4 regions of the Paenibacillus praedii genome follow, and region 3 is predicted to be linked to each of the others. Evidence: riboswitches for the same ligand, from Rfam matches in the RefSeq annotation. Region 3 holds a riboswitch; each other region holds the start of a gene.
The links. A riboswitch is a leader RNA that binds a small molecule or an ion and turns the genes downstream of it on or off. The one in region 3 is predicted to bind cyclic di-AMP.
Positions count from the first base shown of each region.

Region 1: it holds a riboswitch for cyclic di-AMP, as region 3 does, so the genes downstream of both, ACO9K6_RS09085 (hypothetical protein) here and ACO9K6_RS00570 (APC family permease) in region 3, are expected to answer to the same signal.
Region 2: it holds a riboswitch for cyclic di-AMP, as region 3 does, so the genes downstream of both, ACO9K6_RS18795 (C40 family peptidase) here and ACO9K6_RS00570 (APC family permease) in region 3, are expected to answer to the same signal.
Region 4: it holds a riboswitch for cyclic di-AMP, as region 3 does, so the genes downstream of both, ACO9K6_RS15715 (C40 family peptidase) here and ACO9K6_RS00570 (APC family permease) in region 3, are expected to answer to the same signal.

Region 1 covers NZ_JBMWAM010000007.1:136,651-140,865, reverse strand. The annotation lists gene ACO9K6_RS09100 (GTP cyclohydrolase II) at 1-643, opposite strand, end outside; gene ACO9K6_RS09095 (DODA-type extradiol aromatic ring-opening family dioxygenase) at 675-1,439, opposite strand; gene ACO9K6_RS09090 (winged helix-turn-helix transcriptional regulator) at 1,589-1,921, shown strand; cyclic di-AMP (ydaO/yuaA leader) riboswitch at 2,047-2,209, shown strand; gene ACO9K6_RS09085 (hypothetical protein) at 2,216-2,641, shown strand; gene metE (5-methyltetrahydropteroyltriglutamate--homocysteine S-methyltransferase) at 2,707-4,215, opposite strand, start outside.
Region 2 covers NZ_JBMWAM010000026.1:29,316-33,530, forward strand. The annotation lists gene ACO9K6_RS18785 (MFS transporter) at 1-408, shown strand, start outside; gene ACO9K6_RS18790 (cryptochrome/photolyase family protein) at 433-1,779, opposite strand; gene ACO9K6_RS18795 (C40 family peptidase) at 1,946-2,425, opposite strand; cyclic di-AMP (ydaO/yuaA leader) riboswitch at 2,429-2,579, opposite strand; gene ACO9K6_RS18800 (hypothetical protein) at 2,953-3,774, opposite strand; gene ACO9K6_RS18805 (M1 family metallopeptidase) at 3,802-4,215, opposite strand, start outside.
Region 3 covers NZ_JBMWAM010000001.1:114,706-118,920, reverse strand. The annotation lists gene ACO9K6_RS00570 (APC family permease) at 1-1,750, opposite strand, end outside; cyclic di-AMP (ydaO/yuaA leader) riboswitch at 1,880-2,047, opposite strand; gene ACO9K6_RS00565 (YebC/PmpR family DNA-binding transcriptional regulator) at 2,276-2,995, shown strand; gene ACO9K6_RS00560 (hypothetical protein) at 3,548-3,889, opposite strand.
Region 4 covers NZ_JBMWAM010000017.1:87,419-91,633, reverse strand. The annotation lists gene ACO9K6_RS15730 (protein-glutamine gamma-glutamyltransferase) at 1-167, opposite strand, end outside; gene ACO9K6_RS15725 (BlaI/MecI/CopY family transcriptional regulator) at 485-901, opposite strand; gene ACO9K6_RS15720 (F510_1955 family glycosylhydrolase) at 983-1,906, opposite strand; gene ACO9K6_RS15715 (C40 family peptidase) at 2,169-2,645, opposite strand; cyclic di-AMP (ydaO/yuaA leader) riboswitch at 2,649-2,786, opposite strand; gene ACO9K6_RS15710 (ATP-binding protein) at 2,918-4,215, opposite strand, start outside.

The DNA of each region.
Region 1 (4,215 bases), on a different contig from region 3:
CCCTTCCGGTCACATTCATACCCGCTTTGCCAAGTGCATCCACCTTGCGTGGGTTATTCGTAATAATGGATCCCGATCTTGTACGCAGCAGCTTTAGGACGGCAATAGCATCGCTGTAATCGCGCGTATCGTCCTCAAAGCCAAGCTCTGTATTGGCATCGACGGTATCGAGGCCATCCTCCTGCAGCAAATAAGCGATCGCTTTACTGAATAAGCCGATCCCTCGGCCTTCATGGTTAGCCAGGTAAAATAACGCACCCGAGCCATGCTCGGTAATGATCCGCATCGACTGCTTCAATTGGTAGCCGCAATCGCATCTTGCGCTGCCGAAAATATCGCCTGTATGGCATATGCTGTGCATCCGGATAAGAGAGTCGTCGCTATTTTCAAAATCACCGTAGACGAGCACGCTTGACTGCTGCATATCTGCATAAGAGCTGCGGTTCAAATCCTCTAACAGCTGCTCGACTGACAGCTCCTCGCCAGCTTCCTTGCGAAGCCAGCTGTACCAGTGAAATGTCTTCGTTTCTCCATCCAGCTCCACTGGAAGCTTGACAGGTCCAACAACGTAAATATCGTTGCTACCGCTTTTTGTCCGTTTTATTTTATCCTTAATAATGGCTGCAATATTTGGTTTAATCATGCTGATCCACCTTCTCTAAATTTATGGAATATTAAAATTGCATCGATAAGTAGCTTAAAGTGCCGAATTCATAGCTGCGATAAATAACCTTAGGTGAAGCTGCTGGATTTCCGCTTCCAAGCGCTATATATAAAGGTACGAAATGTTCCGCCCGCGGTACTGCCATTTTAGCATGCGGGGCAAGCTCTTCATACCGAAATAAGGCATTCGTGTCGTTCTCTTTCATTTTTCCGATCAGCCATTCGTCAAACTCGACCGCCCAGCTCTCCGGCTCCTTCTGACCCCACTTTACCGCACGTAAATTATGGACTGTAACACCGCTCCCGATCAGCAAAATATTTTGCGAGCTCAAGCTGCGCAGCGCTTCACCAATCTGATACTGCTCCTCTGCGGAACGGTATGGATTGACAGAAACCTGCACAACCGGTACATCCGCCTTCGGAAACATATGCTTCAGCATCGTCCATGAACCATGATCGAGTCCGCGTTCTATGTCATAAGCAACAGCTATTCCCTTATCACTTAGCAATTCGCCGACTAGCGCAGCCACCTTTGTAGAGCCCTTTGCTGGATATTTCACCTGATAAAGCTCATCTGGAAAGCCGTAGAAATCATAAATCGTTTCATACTCATCGTCCTTTGAAGAGATCGTGACGTCCTCCGCTTCCCAGTGGGCGGTAAAAATAACGATTGCATCAGGCTTTAAACTAGCTCCGGCTGCTTGCAGAAATTTACTATATTCATTTTGCTCGACGGCGAGCATCGGTGATCCATGCGCAAGAAATAAAGGGTTCATGGATGTGCCTCCTCAAAATAAAGTTACTATTTGTAACTAATTATAGTTTTACAATTTAGGATAGTCAAGTAATTAACCTTATTGATGTTAGCTTGTATAAATAAGATATTAGCGCTATACTTAGAAGGAACATAGAAGAGGTGATACGAATGGATCAATCAAACCTTTGTCCTCGTTTCCAGAAGGGAATGGACATCATAAGCAAACGTTGGACCGGCCTTATAATATTTCAGCTGCTGTCCGGCCCGCAGCGTTTCTGTGCCGTGCAATCGGCCTTGCCGATCAGCGGCAGATTGTTATCGGAACGATTTAAGGACTTAGAAAATGAAGGGATTGTTGACCGCCATGTCTATCCCGAAACTCCTGTTCGCATCGAATATTCATTAACTGCGAAGGGTCGTGCGCTTGAGCCGATCATAAGGGAAATTGAAAAGTGGTCACAAGATTGGGTGCAGCCGTCAGAAGCCGTTAAACAACTTTGAGGCTGAAGTTCCCTTTCATTTAAGAGCCGTCCGTTTTCCAGACTACAGTTATCTTAAGGACGGCCCCATTCATGTCAAGGCCTTAAATGGTTTACAATTAGTCATTTCAGGTTTAAAATAGAAATAAATCATTAACGCTGAATTTTTCTTATGAAAAAACGGGGGAACCAACGCGAACGTTCAAGCAATGGCTCGCAAGGGGTGAATCCAGGGCTTTGTATCCCTGGTAGGGCATTCTCTCTAGCCCGAATCCGACAGCTAACCTCGTAAGCGAAAAGAGGAGAGGTTTATTTTATGTTGTCTCAATCTTCAAATCATTTTCAGTTTCACACCGAACAGTCCTCTTCATTAAACGTTTCTCGCATCGAGCTTTTCATCATTCCCGCTCTCGCCATTGATTCAGCCGGTTATCGTGCATGTCTTCGTATAACAAGTGATTCAGGCATTGGCTGGAGTGAGATGTTCGTCGGTGAAACGGATGAAACGATCGACCTGGAGCGCTGGAGTGATCTTCTTGTCAGCTTCATTGGCAGCATAACTCTTCCACCCTTTCAAGATTTTCATTATGACAAGGATGATCCTGATGGACGCGTATTTGATCTATTCGCCGCTGCCGTCAATCATGTTACCGCACGCTCCGCAGATTCCGCTTCATTCGCAACGGATACGGAAGAGCATGTTCTGCGTCAACGGGCCTTGCATTATGTATCTTTAGTTTGATCAGGTTGCTTGCATGTTAAGAAGCCCGACCCTTCTCTAGCAGAAGGGTCGGGCTTCTTATATTTCTAAATCGATACAGTCACTTCATGCTGCTTGCGCACTTGATAAGTTGCCTCCATCATGTTGCGGAGGGCATCTACGGTCTCGGCTTCACCGCGCGTCTTCAACCCGCAGTCCGGATTGATCCAGAAGATGCTCGGATCAAGTACTCTTAACGCGCGCTCGATGTTTTTCACCATTTCATCGACGGCAGGCACACGCGGGCTATGAATGTCATATACGCCAAGCCCAATGCCTTGATCGTACGTGTGCTCCTCGAAGCTCTGAATCAACTCGCCATGGCTGCGTGATGTTTCTATAGAAATAACATCTGCATCAAGCGCTAGAATTGAATCGATAATGTCGTGGAATTCGCAATAGCACATATGCGTATGAATTTGTGTTGTATCGCGCACATCCGATGTCGATAGACGGAAGGCGTGTACGCCCCACTTCAAGTAGGCATCCCAATCGCTTTGCTTAAGCGGAAGTCCTTCACGCAGAGCCGGTTCATCGACCTGGATCATTTCGATTCCAGCTGCCTCGAGCGCCTTCACTTCCTCGGACAATGCCAACGCAATTTGATACGCGACCTGCTCGCGCGTAATATCGTTCCTTGGGAAGGACCAGTTCAGAATCGTAATTGGACCGGTAAGCATTCCTTTCACCGGACGATTGGTCAATGATTGCGCATAGACGCTTTCCGTAACCGTCATCGGTTCAGTGAACACGACATCCCCGTAAATAACCGGCGGCTTCACGCAGCGCGAGCCGTACGATTGCACCCAGCCGTTGCGCGTAAAAGCAAAGCCGTCCAGCTTCTCTCCGAAAAACTCAACCATGTCAGTACGCTCGAACTCGCCATGCACAAGAACGTCGATGTTAAGCTCCGTTTGAATTTCAATCCATTTTTTTATTTTTTCATTAATGAAAGAAGTGTAGCTTTCTGTGCTCAGCTCATTTTTTCTCCACTTCTGCCTAGCCTGACGAACATCCGTCGTTTGCGGAAAGCTGCCGATCGTTGTTGTCGGCAGGAACGGAAGCTGCCATTTCTCCTGTTGAAGCTTCTGTCTCTCTTCGAATGGCAGATGTCTTGCCGAAGGATGTGCGGCTACAGCTGCCGTATCTACCGCTTTTCTATTACGTGCCGGAGAAACAGACAGATTATAAATGCGCTGGCCGTTTTGCTTCAGCTCCTCCGCGAACGGACCGTCTAAGGCCGCTGCAACGCCTTCTGCACCAGCGGCTGCGCTCAGCCAAACGATCTCATCCAGCTTCTCTTCAGCGAATGCTAGCGCTTCGCGCAGCTCGGAAGGCAGATCTGTTTCATTTTTCGCCGATACTGGCACATGCAGCAAGCTGCTGGAGGATTGTAGGATAATGCGCTCCTTCGGAACAAATTCCATAATTTTCTCGATTATTGCAAGCTTCTGACGATAATCTGAACGCCAAATATTGCGCCCATCTACTAATCCGACAGCAAGCAGCTTATCCTGCGGGAAGCCGTATTGCTCCAGCGAGCTTAGGTTCTGCTC
Region 2 (4,215 bases), on a different contig from region 3:
GCTGAACGGATGGGCTATGCCCGCTACTTATTGATAGCCACGGTAGGCGCAGCCATTGTCATTGTTTTAATGGCAGCGATAGGGCAGTTGAGCTGGATGCTTGTATGGGTAGCGCTTAGCGGTTTGTTCTTCTCGGGCATCTTCGGTATCGCGCTCGTCTATGCGAACGTGCTTATTCCAGGGATGACGGAGCGCACGACAAGCCTGCTTGTCGCCTTTGGCGGCCTTGGCGGCGCCATATTCCCTCGACTGACAGGCTGGTTCATGGATCGGTTTCAAGTGCAGGCAACCTTGTGGTATATTAGCGCACTCGTGCTGCTTATGCTGCTTCTATTAGCCGTCATGCTCGTGCTCGGCAGAAAGCGCAGTCAAATACAGGAGCGGAGCGATGCGCTTGCCGAAGCATAAGGATGTATAGCGGGATAATGGCCGTTATTTCATTATCGTTTTGTACATGTCGATCGCTCGTGCGCGAGAAGCCTTTAGATCAACGATGGCGCTGCTGAGCGGCTGGTGAATGCTCTTGCCCGGCATATGTGCGAGATGCGGCAGCCAGTGTCTGATGTAGCTTCCGTCTGGATCATGCGTCTGCGACTGCGTCGCCGGATTCATAATTCGGAAATAAGGAGCGGCATCATAGCCAAGCGAGGAGCACCACAGCCAGCCTCCGCGATTCAACGTGTTATCGTAGTCGCTTAAGTGAAGGCGGAAATACTGTTCGCCAAGCGTGAATGGACAGAGCAGGTTTTTTGTCAAAAACATAGCGGTCACCATTCGCAGCCGATTTGGCAGCTCGCCTGTCCGATTCAGCTGTGTCATGGCCGCATCGATAATCGGAATGCCGGTTGCGCCGGCCGCCCACGCTTCGAAGTGCTCGTCTGTTAACGGGGAAAGGTCTGCTAGCTGCTCATAGCGGAAGTAGTCCTCATGATACATCGCCTGGTACAAATAAAAATCGCGCCATGCCAGCTGCCGCAGCCAAGACTCCGAGCCCGGCAGTCCCTGCGTTGCTTCGTAGGCTTGACGAGCCGAGATTGCCCCTGTATTCAAGTAGCGTGCGAGCCCGCTCGTATGCTCCTCCGCATAGGCATCGCGGCAATCCGCATAGCCGGCAAGCCTCTCGCGGACAAAGCGCTCAAGCCTAGCTTCCGGTTTTTCTGATCCGCTTAAACCGGCTGTACCGCCCAGCGCACTAGCGATGGGCTCAGGCAAGGCAAACTCGGCAGCAACGGCACTGCTTATCTCCCCCATGGTTTTCAGGTCATGGATTGTGGCCATACTCATTGGACTATAGCATTGCAGCATATAGCTGCTCCACATGCGATAGAACGGCGTGAACACTTTATACGGCTCCGATCGCCGGGCGAATGCGGGGAAAGCCTCAAGATCAGCCAGCGGCGCATCTTGAAGTGACAACCAGCGTCGCCCTAGTCTGATGGCCGTTTGCTGAAGCCGCTCATCCCGGCTCCGCGAGTATGGCGTGTAATCCGCATGAACGATGACCTCGTCAATGGGATGGACCTGCAGAAGCGCCTCGATGATTCGTGAGGGGTCGCCATGCAGCACATGAAGCTCTTTGCCGGCATTTGAATAGCTTTGAAGCAGGGCGGCGGCTTGGTTCACAAAGTTGCGTCCGCTGTGGCTGGTAAGACGGCCGTCAACCGTGAAGGTCGGATCTAAAATAAACAAATGGATACCTTCTGTATCCCTCTTTTGTAAATAATCAAATGCGCGCAAATCGGAGGTACGCAAATCCTTGCGGTGAATAAACAAATACATCTGGTCCTGCTCCTTTCCTATACCGCAGCAAAAAACGCTGTTTCATTGAAGACAGAATAAAAACAGCAAAGCCGCATGCGGTTTGTCGTAAATGGACAAACAGCTGCGGCTTTGCTGGGCGAGTTTATCCTTACATCCCTCGCCTCGGAGGGGCGCTTAGATTACTCTATTTTGTTTCAGCAGCATACTTCTCGAAGCCTTCCGAGTCAAGGACGCGGCGCGCGGTTACAAAACGTTTCTCGTAATAAGAGGAGTCGATTTTGTCTGTTACAACGCCTCTGCTGGAGGATGCGTGCGCAATTATGCCGTCTCCAATATAGATGCTGACATGAGAAATGGCGCCGTTATTGCCGCCGATCGTGTCGAAGAACACAAGATCTCCCGGAAGCAGGTCAGCCTTAGCGACCTTCGTTCCTTCTTTTGCTTGTGAAGAGGAGGTACGCGGAAGCTCGATGCCCATTTTATTGAATACATATGTCGTAAAGCCGGAGCAATCGAAGCCCTTCGTTGAGTTTCCTCCCATTTTGTACGGACTACCAATAACAGCATTGGTATATCCGTTCAGCTTGGAATCTGCGAATGCGCTTCCCGCTTGAAAAGCAAGCATAAGCACGATACCAAGGAGCAATGCGGTAACCTTTTTCAATGGTGGAGCTCCTTCCAATGCCGACGAGGTTAGCTGTGGGGTTCGGTTGAAGGTCCCCTATGATTCCTCCTACGCTGAGCAATTCAGACGTCAGAATCAATTCACCCAAAGTGGTTCCCCCGTTTCCCGTTAGGAAATTAGGCAGTTATGAGATGTACTCGTGAATTATTCGATTTATTTCATTAAACTCCTCCCTCTACTGGGTAATTCTAATAATTCTCATGTAACCTTTAGACTAATATGGCTTCTTTTAAGCATCATTTCTGGAATAAAACAAATGGCAATCCTGCTTTTTGATGATATCGCGCGACTTAATTTCATTAATTATGTAAAGCCTTCGTGAAATATGCCGATTTGTCCTGCTGCAGTGAAGCTGCGCAGACTAGTCCAATGGCCTAAAGCAAGCGGAATTATGCCATTTCGGAGCCAAAAGATTAAAAAAATCTCATGATTTGAAATATCCGAAAATACAGGCAAAAAACCTCCCCTACCACTTTTTTTCCGTGGCATGAGAGGTTATTTACAATCTAAGAAATACGTTTCGTCTGCAAGCAATCGAATTGAGCCGCAATCGTCCACACCTTCATCAGCGTTCGCACGAGATGATAGCCTTGATGCAGAATAAGCGCGAGCAAGCCGGCCCAGATCATAGATACACTGGATACGACAAGTCCAAGAACTGCGCTAATGGCCCACATGAGCAGTGAAATTGCGGCAAATGCCAGAAAATTTCTTACTGCATGCCACAGGGAGGGAAGTATCCCTTGACCTGATGTCGCGCCGAATTGCATCGCCAGGAACAGCAGGTGCAGTACCGTGCCCCAAAGCGCCCAAAGCGCCGCTCCCGGCAGTACCGCTTGCAGCAGCTCCGGGACGGAGCCGCTGGCAAGCAAGGAGTCGAGCGCGCGGGGCAGCAGCCACCAGGCGGGGGCCAGCACAAGCACCGATTCCAGCCAGTAGAGCAGCATGACCGGCTTCCAGGCTTTGCGAATGCCCTCGAGGAAACGGGTGCTGGCTCCATCCCTCATCTGGTGATGCATGGAATACAGTAGACCTGCATTAAAAAGCGGCGTCAGCAGCATTCGAGCAGCGAATAAGCCGCCAAGCATCCAAAGGTATGGCGTAATGAGATCCGTCTTAAACAGATGAATCTGTGCCTCCGTCATGAAAAGCTGTACAGCTGATTCAGACGGATACTTGCTCGGAAACCGCCGCAGCAGCGGAGAAATGACCGAATCAATAAAACGATATAAGAAAAACCCCCAGGCGAGCTGATAAATAAATAATAAAATCACAAGGTGAAAATGCTTGCCTGTCAGCCACCAGCCTTGCTTCATATGAATCTTCATCGATTATCGCCCCTTGAACGCTATTACTTACCAGCTCAGCGACCCGAGCAGCCCTTCAATCAGCTTGACAACGCCAAGGCTCCATCTTGTGCGGCTCTCTTCCGGCAGTTGGGCTTGCATATAGTTATTGATTATTTTATTGTCCAGCACGTTGGTGTGGTTAGGATCGACGACTGCCCAGTCGAGCGGCGCAGTATGCACCAGCTTATAATGCATATGGGATTGCTCCGCGTTCCAAAGCATCGACACCTTCTTGCCGTCCGTAAACTGCATGACAATCGGAATCTCGCCATTGACTCCGCCATGCCGCTTAACCAGTACGACAGATTCGTACATGTCCGTCCCCTCCAGCGTTACCGGCCTCACCTGAATGGACGCGATAGAGAAGTCCGCCATTTGATCATCATAGACATACTGACTGAAGTAGTCATGCCATTTTGT
Region 3 (4,215 bases):
TTGTTTGGTTGTGCAAAATGTTGTGCCAGCCTTTCTTGGGAATGAATTGTGGGATAATCACCGTGACCTGATAGTTTGATTCACTCGCTTTTCTCTGCACAGTATCAATAAACTTGCTTAATGGCTGAATGATACTTCTGTATGGTGTATGCAGCGATACCAGTCTTACATCTGGCCTCCAATTTCTCCACTTTTCTTCAAGCCTTGCTTCATCATCTCTTTCAAAAGGGATATGGACGGCAATAATCTGTGCTGCCGCCAAGGACTGGGCATAGTTTATGGAGTTCTCCACCACATACGTGATACCTGCTACCGGCACAATAATTACATTTCCCTCGATCTGAATAGCAGGCTCACACGTTGTCAGTCTTAGCTGCTCGCTCACTGCTTCATAATGCTTTTTAATCCGATGAAAGGCAAAAATAATAAGCGGTAGAAATATGAAGACCGGCCAAACCTGGGCGAATTTTGTTAAAAAGAACATGATCGTAACAATAAAGCTAATAAGAGCGCCTGTTGTGTTAATTATTAGCTTTGAAATCCATCCCGGCGGCTTTTGCCGGATCCATTTCAGCATCATTCCTGTTTGGGACAGGGTGAAGGGAATAAATACTCCGACAGCATATAACGGGATTAAATGCTCGGTTTGTGCTTTAAAAACAATAATTAAGATGATGGATAAAATGCCAAGTATGATAATGCCATTGGAATAGCCGAGTCTGTCTCCTCTAACCGTAAACATTCTTGGTATGAACTTATCTTTGGCGAGATTTACGGCTAGCAAAGGGAAAGCTGAATAGCCAGTATTAGCGGCAAGTATAAGAATTAATGCGGTCGTTCCTTGCACGAAGAAGTACATAAAATTACGGCCAAAGGTTTGTTCGGCGATTTGTGAGACCACGGTTACATCGGCTTTAGGCGTTATTCCGTAATAATAGGCTAAAAATACAATTCCCGAAAATAACAGCGCAAGCAGGGCACCCATTGCAATTAACGTTTTAGAGGCATTATTCGGTGCCGGATTTCTAAAGTTTGGAATTGCATTTGAAATAGCCTCAACTCCTGTTAATGCGGAGCTTCCCGAAGCAAAAGCTCTTAGGAGCAGAAATAAGCTAATACCCGCCACTGGCGTACCGATAGTCGTGTGTAAATCGTGTGAAACATGACCCGTTATCAAATTATAAATGCTTGTTCCGATTAATAGGAATAACGCTAAAACAAATAAATATACCGGATAGGCTAATATCGAAGCGGATTCCGTTATACCGCGCAGGTTCAAGATAGTAATGAATACGACAAACACAATGGCAATGATTACCGTATGCGCATGCAAACTTGGAAAAGCCGAGGTTATGGCGTCTGTTCCGGCGGAAACACTTACTGCTACGGTTAAAATATAGTCAACCAACAAGGAGCCCCCGGCTATTAACCCAGGGTATTTGCCTAGATTTTCTTTTGATACCACATAAGCGCCTCCGCCATGCGGATAGGCAAAGATAATTTGCCGGTATGATAAAATAAGGGCTAATAATAAAACCAATACGCCTGCCGCAATTGGTATGGAGTACCAAAATGCTGCAGCGCCTACTGTGATTAACACTAACAGAATCTGTTCCGGACCGTATGCAACGGAAGACAAAGCATCCGATGAAAGGATGGCGAGCGCCTTTGTTTTATTTAGTTTTTGCTCCCCGAGTTCTGTGGACTTTAAAGGTCGACCGATTAATAATCGTTTTAATAAAGTTAACATTTTGATCACCGCCATGAATTGATTCTTAATTTAAGTATGCTCTGCTGCTTATGAATCCATTTTTCTGTTTTTTTCCACGAAAAAAAACGCAGAGGAATCCCCCCGCGGCCATAATCGAACCGAAGTTGTTTCACCTCTCTAACAACGCTTACGAGGTTAGCTGACGGATTCGGGCGTTTAGAGTCGCCCTACAGCGTCGCTATCTTTCAGCGTCACTGATTCACCCCATGCGGCGAATTATGCTTCGTCGCGCTTGGTTCCCCCGATTTCCACTTGGAAATTCAGCGAGTGTTGTTATTTAACTTAATGGATTTATCATATTCCTCAAATTATATTGTGTAAAAGATCATATTCATTCAAAAACAGTCGAATAGGCAAGGTTTCACTCATGAATGCGGATACAATTTATTGGCTCGTTAGCGCATCATCATTTTAAGCCTAATATTCTATTTTAACTCGTCCAAAACGAAAGAAAATCGGTTATAATAAAAAAATGTAAAGTAAAAACAAGAAAGTGGGATCAGCATGGGTCGTAAATGGAACAATATTAAGGAAAAAAAAGCATCAAAAGACAAAAATACGAGTCGTATTTATGCAAAATTCGGCCTCGAGATTTATGTCGCAGCAAAGAAGGGTGAGCCTGATCCAGAATCTAATCGCGCCCTTAAAGTTGTACTGGAGCGGGCAAAAACGTACAATGTGCCTAAAGCAATCATTGACCGTGCTATCGAAAAGGCAAAAGGCAGCTCGGATGAACAATATGTGGAGTTACGATATGAAGGCTTTGGACCGAACGGCTCCATGGTCATTGTAGATACATTGACAAATAACGTGAACCGTACAGCTTCAACTGTCCGTTCTGCATTTAATAAAAACGGCGGAAGTATGGGAGTTAGCGGATCGGTAGCTTATATGTTTGATTCCACGGCAGTCTTTGCATTAGAGGGTAAAACACTAGATGAAGTTATTGAGATCATGTTGGAAGCGGATGTAGACGTGCGTGATGTTTTAGAGGAAGAGGAATCCATATTGGTATATGCTGAGCCTGATCAATTCCATGCTGTGCAGGAAGCATTTAAAAATAACGGGATTACTGAATTTACAGTTGCAGAATTAACGATGCTTGCACAAAATGACGTGAACCTTCCGGAAGACGCACAAGCACAATTTGATAAATTGATCGATGCGCTAGAAGACCTAGAGGATGTTCAGCAGGTATATCATAATGTCGGATTTGAAGATTAAACTGAATTCTTGTATATATAAATAGATGAGCAGCAGTGGATTCCGAACAGTGGATCCTCTATATTTTATTTATCGACAGTAACATAGTGATTTGGAGCGGATATACTGATTTTGAATATGCAAGACAGGCTCTCAGCCTTAATGTGACCGATTATTTGGTAAAGCCAGTAAGATAGTGATTAGATAGATTAATTATTAATAAGGTTAATTATTGGAATCGTAAATAAAGAAGCTATCCTTAAAAACCGGAACCTGTGATCGTATGCAGGTGTTCCGGTTTTTTTCAACTGAACAGTCAGTTGACGAACCTCCCGCGGAACGGAGTCTTTTATGAGGAGGGAGAATTACACGCGCAGATGGTCTGCTCTCCAACGCGTCACCTCTCCCTTATGTTTAGATGCAACTGTATTAAAAGCTGTTACATTTCAGGGGTTGAATATACCATTTTTTTCAAGGGGAAGTCAATAAAATTCAGAATGCTGATTTAAGGTAAACACAAAAAAGACCCTCTTGGGCCTTTTTGTGTTTCTAGGGACGTTACATCTTGAAAAGCTAATTTTTCCGTGGATTTATTCTATGGAGGTTTCTTTTCCCTGTTAATTTTCGTTTTGCATTCCTATTTTTATTGGTTATGTTCATTACGGTTGCTTTGGGACCTATGAAAGTACTGATCATTTTGAACGCAGGACGCACCTGTTGATAAATACCAAACATTTTTTGGATCTTTCCAATCATGGACATTATTCCGTCGATTCCACCAAATCGGTCAAAAACTGAGAACATAGTTGTGGAGACTGGTCGAGACTCGGATTCAACTGACTGATCAATATCATTTGAGTGTTCTCCTTCAGCAAATGAAAACGCATGGAGATTCACTCTTTTTCTTCTTCCCACTTATACTCACTTCCTTTGCCCAGGATTTGCTTGATGATTGTACTAATAAGATATGCTAATGATTTCTTCTCGGTATAGTTCATTAACTACATACACCAATATGTACTCTTTACCTTATATGACGGATATGGCGAATTTGGTTGAGTCCTTTTTGTAACGAGTGGTTTGTTCTCAGAATATGATGGTTAGAATAATGACCGTAAACCGCACTGTGATATTGTGTTTGATCCTTCCTTGCACCAAATCGCGATCCAGGAGGGTGAAATATGGGGAGGGGGGACTGCATGTCTTCCATTAAAAACAAAGGAAAACCAACAATCGGAACC
Region 4 (4,215 bases), on a different contig from region 3:
GCTTCGACGATATGCGTGCGCATCTTCAGCTCGAACACCAGCGCATCGACAGTAGGATAACGATAAACGGCGGTACTCCTCTGCTTGTCTAGCAATATTCGCCGCTCCAGCTCCGACAGCATGAGGGGGCTAAGCTGAAACGTCTGACTCCCTGCAACTAAAATCACTTTTTTTCCTCCAAGTCATCATTTACTCTGATGGGTTATTGTACGTGTAAAAAAGTTTTTTGTGAGAAGTAATACATACAGAAAACTCGTGTAACCTGACGCAAATTAATACCTTCAAAGCGATGATGAGCAAACTCACGGACAGTATCGGCAGCGAATTCATATTTGCAGAAAAAAAAGACAACCGCCGGACCTCCTAACGGTCAGCGGTTGTCTTTTCTGTTTGCTCCTTGCACCGGTATTATGTATACATGGATTAATGATGCATGCCCGGCATCTCGTCGTTGGAAATAGAAAGAAAAACAAAGTGATGGCGGCTATACTTCATCTTTATCACGCTTCCACTGTCTGATCCGTTCCTCCATCAGCCGCATGAGCTCCGGATCGGTCTGCTCAAACGCATCGAAGAAATGATTCACAACCATTTGCCCATACTCCTGAACCAATCCTTCCGTCACATGCCGGGTTTGCTCTTCTATAAACTGCTCTTTTCGCTGTACAGCCCGGAACGTACTAGCCTTATTCCTGCCTTTGCCAGAGGATGTTTTCACTAAATGACCCTTCTCTGTCAGGCGATTCAATACGGTCATTATCGTATTAACGGAGAGCTCCTCGTGAAGCAAGGCTAACACTTTTTTGATCGAAACCTCATCTTCCTCTTCCCATACAATCTCCATAATCCGAGCTTCCAACGGGCCAAAAAAACGATTCAGCCCTTCTCCGCTTAGCTTCATTCGTTGAATTTTCAAGCCTGCTGCTCCTCCCCCACCCCAAGCGGCCCATGTACTTTCCTCGTCACCAAACACCAGCCTTATTTACCTGCTGGAAAGTCCTTTACCCTTGTCTGCGATTTGACTCCAGCTAAGCCCGTTATCCTTGCTTAGAAAAACGTTCATACTAGAGGTCGCTAAGGCAAACTCATTCTCTTGCTTTGGGTTTTGTGCAATATACATGATCGCATCATCAGAGGCAAGCGGCAGTACGGATAATGATGAGGTTTTATCTCCTGTATGCCGCAGCAATATACCTTTTCCTCCAATAAAAAGATCGCCGTGAATGCCAAAAGCAAGTGCAGTCACCACTTGATCTACAGGCAGTTTATGAAATTGGTCCCCAAAATCAGTTGATAGAAACGCCCCGCTGCTCGTGCTGACCGCTATCGTCGCCGGGTCGGTCGGATGCGCCGCCATCGCAATCAAATCGCCGGATATCCCGTTCATGCCGCTTCTCTCCCAGGTGAGCGCTTCATCCTGCGACCGATAGAGACCGACGGCATCAAGCTTGGCATTCGGCTGTGGATTGAACAAATAGATAGTTTCCGTCTCATAGCCGACCGCAAGCCAATGAAAATCCTCCACACCTTGAAAGTCCAATATTTCAACACTTTTTCCTAGGTCCGTACTTCTTACGATGCCAAGCGGGTCCTGAAGCTCAGAGCTTCTTGCAGGGTGACCGCTGCTGTAAAATCCATTCTTCACAGCATTAAAGCCCATATAGTCATGCTTGTCGCCCTCTAATGGCTGCCAACGATCGTTTGCATAGGATACTAAACCTTCATGCGCAGGAATGATCAATTGCTTCCCGTCGCTTGTATACCCGAGTCCATGTATATGCCTTAAGGATACACTCTCTTTATCCGTCCGGTTTATGAACATAATAATTACAAGTAAAATAAGGACAGCGATAATGGCAACAACGCCAAATTTCATTTTCGAGTTTATTTTCATGTTGGCTTTCACGTTTGCACCCCAATTTAACACTACAATATGTAGTTATTTCGATACTACATATTGTAGTATCCATTCGATGAAGTTGCAACTTTACAGGAAGCCAGCGGCATCTGTTTCATGAGCAACACCTTCCTTATGTTTTGTTTATCATAGTATTGGCCGCTCAAACGCAAGATATTTATCGGGTCAGACGATAATTTTTCAATTATTTTGCAATCCATCATAAAAAAAAAGACGATTATGAATGACTTCATAATCGTCCATTTTTATATTATTTTACTGCCATCATCGCTTCGTGTGTTTTTTGTTCTACGACACGACGAGCCGTTACATAACGATTTTCATAGTAGCTGTCGCTTAGCTTATTGATCGTAACGCCTCTGCTGGAAGAAGAATGCGCAAACTTTCCTTCTCCTATGTAAATGCCGGCATGAGAGACTCCTCTTCCGCTTGTATCAAAGAAGACCAAATCTCCCGGGCGCAGTTCATCTTTATCAACCTTTTCGCCAATTACGGACTGTGATTTAGACGTTCTAGGCAATTTCACATTAAATTTATTATAGATATGAAGAATAAAGCCTGAACAATCAAAACCGCTGGTGGTGGTGCCTCCCCATTTGTAAGGAGTTCCGACAACATCATTAATTGCGCCTGCTAATACTGTTGGTTCGGCCTTCTGCGCCAGCACGCTTCCTCCGCCAGCAAATAACATCAAACAGGATAAAAAAACAATAAACACTCTTTTCAAAACTGTTTCTCCCTTCGTTGCCTACGAGGTTAGCTTATGGGTTCGGTTGAAGATCCCTATGCTCTTGGAGTTTCCCAAAAACAATTCACCCTAGGTGGTTCCCCCGTTTCCTGTAAATCAAGAATTCGGCGTTCTTATAACTTCTCTGAATGAAAATATTCGCTTAATTTAGGCATAATCCTCCAATTAATTTATTAGAATCCTTTCATTTTTACTCATTAAACGATATTTTATTATAAACCTTGCATGAAAAAAGTCTCATCTATTTCATATTATCCAATTACGACAGGCAGGCTGACATGGGCTATCGTTCCCCGTCCGATCTCGCTATCCATATGTATTTCACCGCCAAAATGGTCGATCAGCTTCTTGACCATAAACAATCCGATCCCTTGTCCGTTTTTCTCTACATTCATTTTTTCATGCTTGCGGTACAAGCTTTGCTGCTGCTCCGCACTCATGCCGATTCCACAATCCTCGATTTCAAGCCCCAGCGTATAATTGTTGACTTCCGCCCGGAAATGTACGCAGCTGCCCTCATGGCTGTATTTCACCGCATTGGACAGCAGGTTCGAAATAATGAGGCGTAAGCCAGTCGCATTGCTATTCATAATCTCTTGCCCGGTTAACGTGATGCTCCGGTTCAATTGAATACTCTGAGTGCGCGCTTTCACTTCCATCATCGTAACCACCTCCTCAATAATAGGAAGTGGATGAATCTCGCTTGTCTGCCACAGCGCTTCCGACGTGAGCATTTGCTCCGTATTCAAAATATGCGATATCTCATGATCGATGACAGCCACATAATCCGCAATATCGGCCAGTTTTTTGGCAGCGTTTGCATTGATCTTCAGCTCCCGGTCATTTAACAGCATAGTTGCGTAGGCTTTTATAACCGTTAACGGATTCCGAACCTCGTGTGAAATAACCTGGACGAAGTCCAGCTTCTTTTTGTAAAAATCCATTTCATTCTGAATTTTTGCGTGCTCAGCCAGAGAAGGAAAGATAGCAGGCTTACCCGGATTGTAGTATAGGCGTGAGTGTGTCAACTGTTTATCCGACATGACGTATTCATGGGATTGCATCAACCGCATATGCAAGCTGGCTGTTAAGTTGTGTCCAGCATAGGCACACACCGTTAAGATGCCTAGCTGCAGGATGGCAATATCACATTCTCTCTCGTACGCATCCAACTCTTCCTCTATGTTGTCACTCTCTACCCACTCTACATTTCCCCATACTCGAATCGGAATGCTTTGATCCAAAAAGGGCTGCATGACATACATGAAGTTTTGTACCACTTTTTCCGAGGTAAAAATACCGTTCAGCGCATAAAAATCATAGCTGTCCACATATCTGATGCTGGCTATATCATCACCAAAGCCGACGACATGCAATTGCTCCTTAATGAGCTCAAATCTTTCCCTGTTATCCGTAAAAATAATTTGTTGGCCCTGCTGTACGCCCGCTATAATAAATGATACTGCATTTCCAATATACGCATCGAGATGATCGTAGGTATACAGAATATGCGCATCATTGGCAACTTGAATGCTTTCTGTTAACTGGA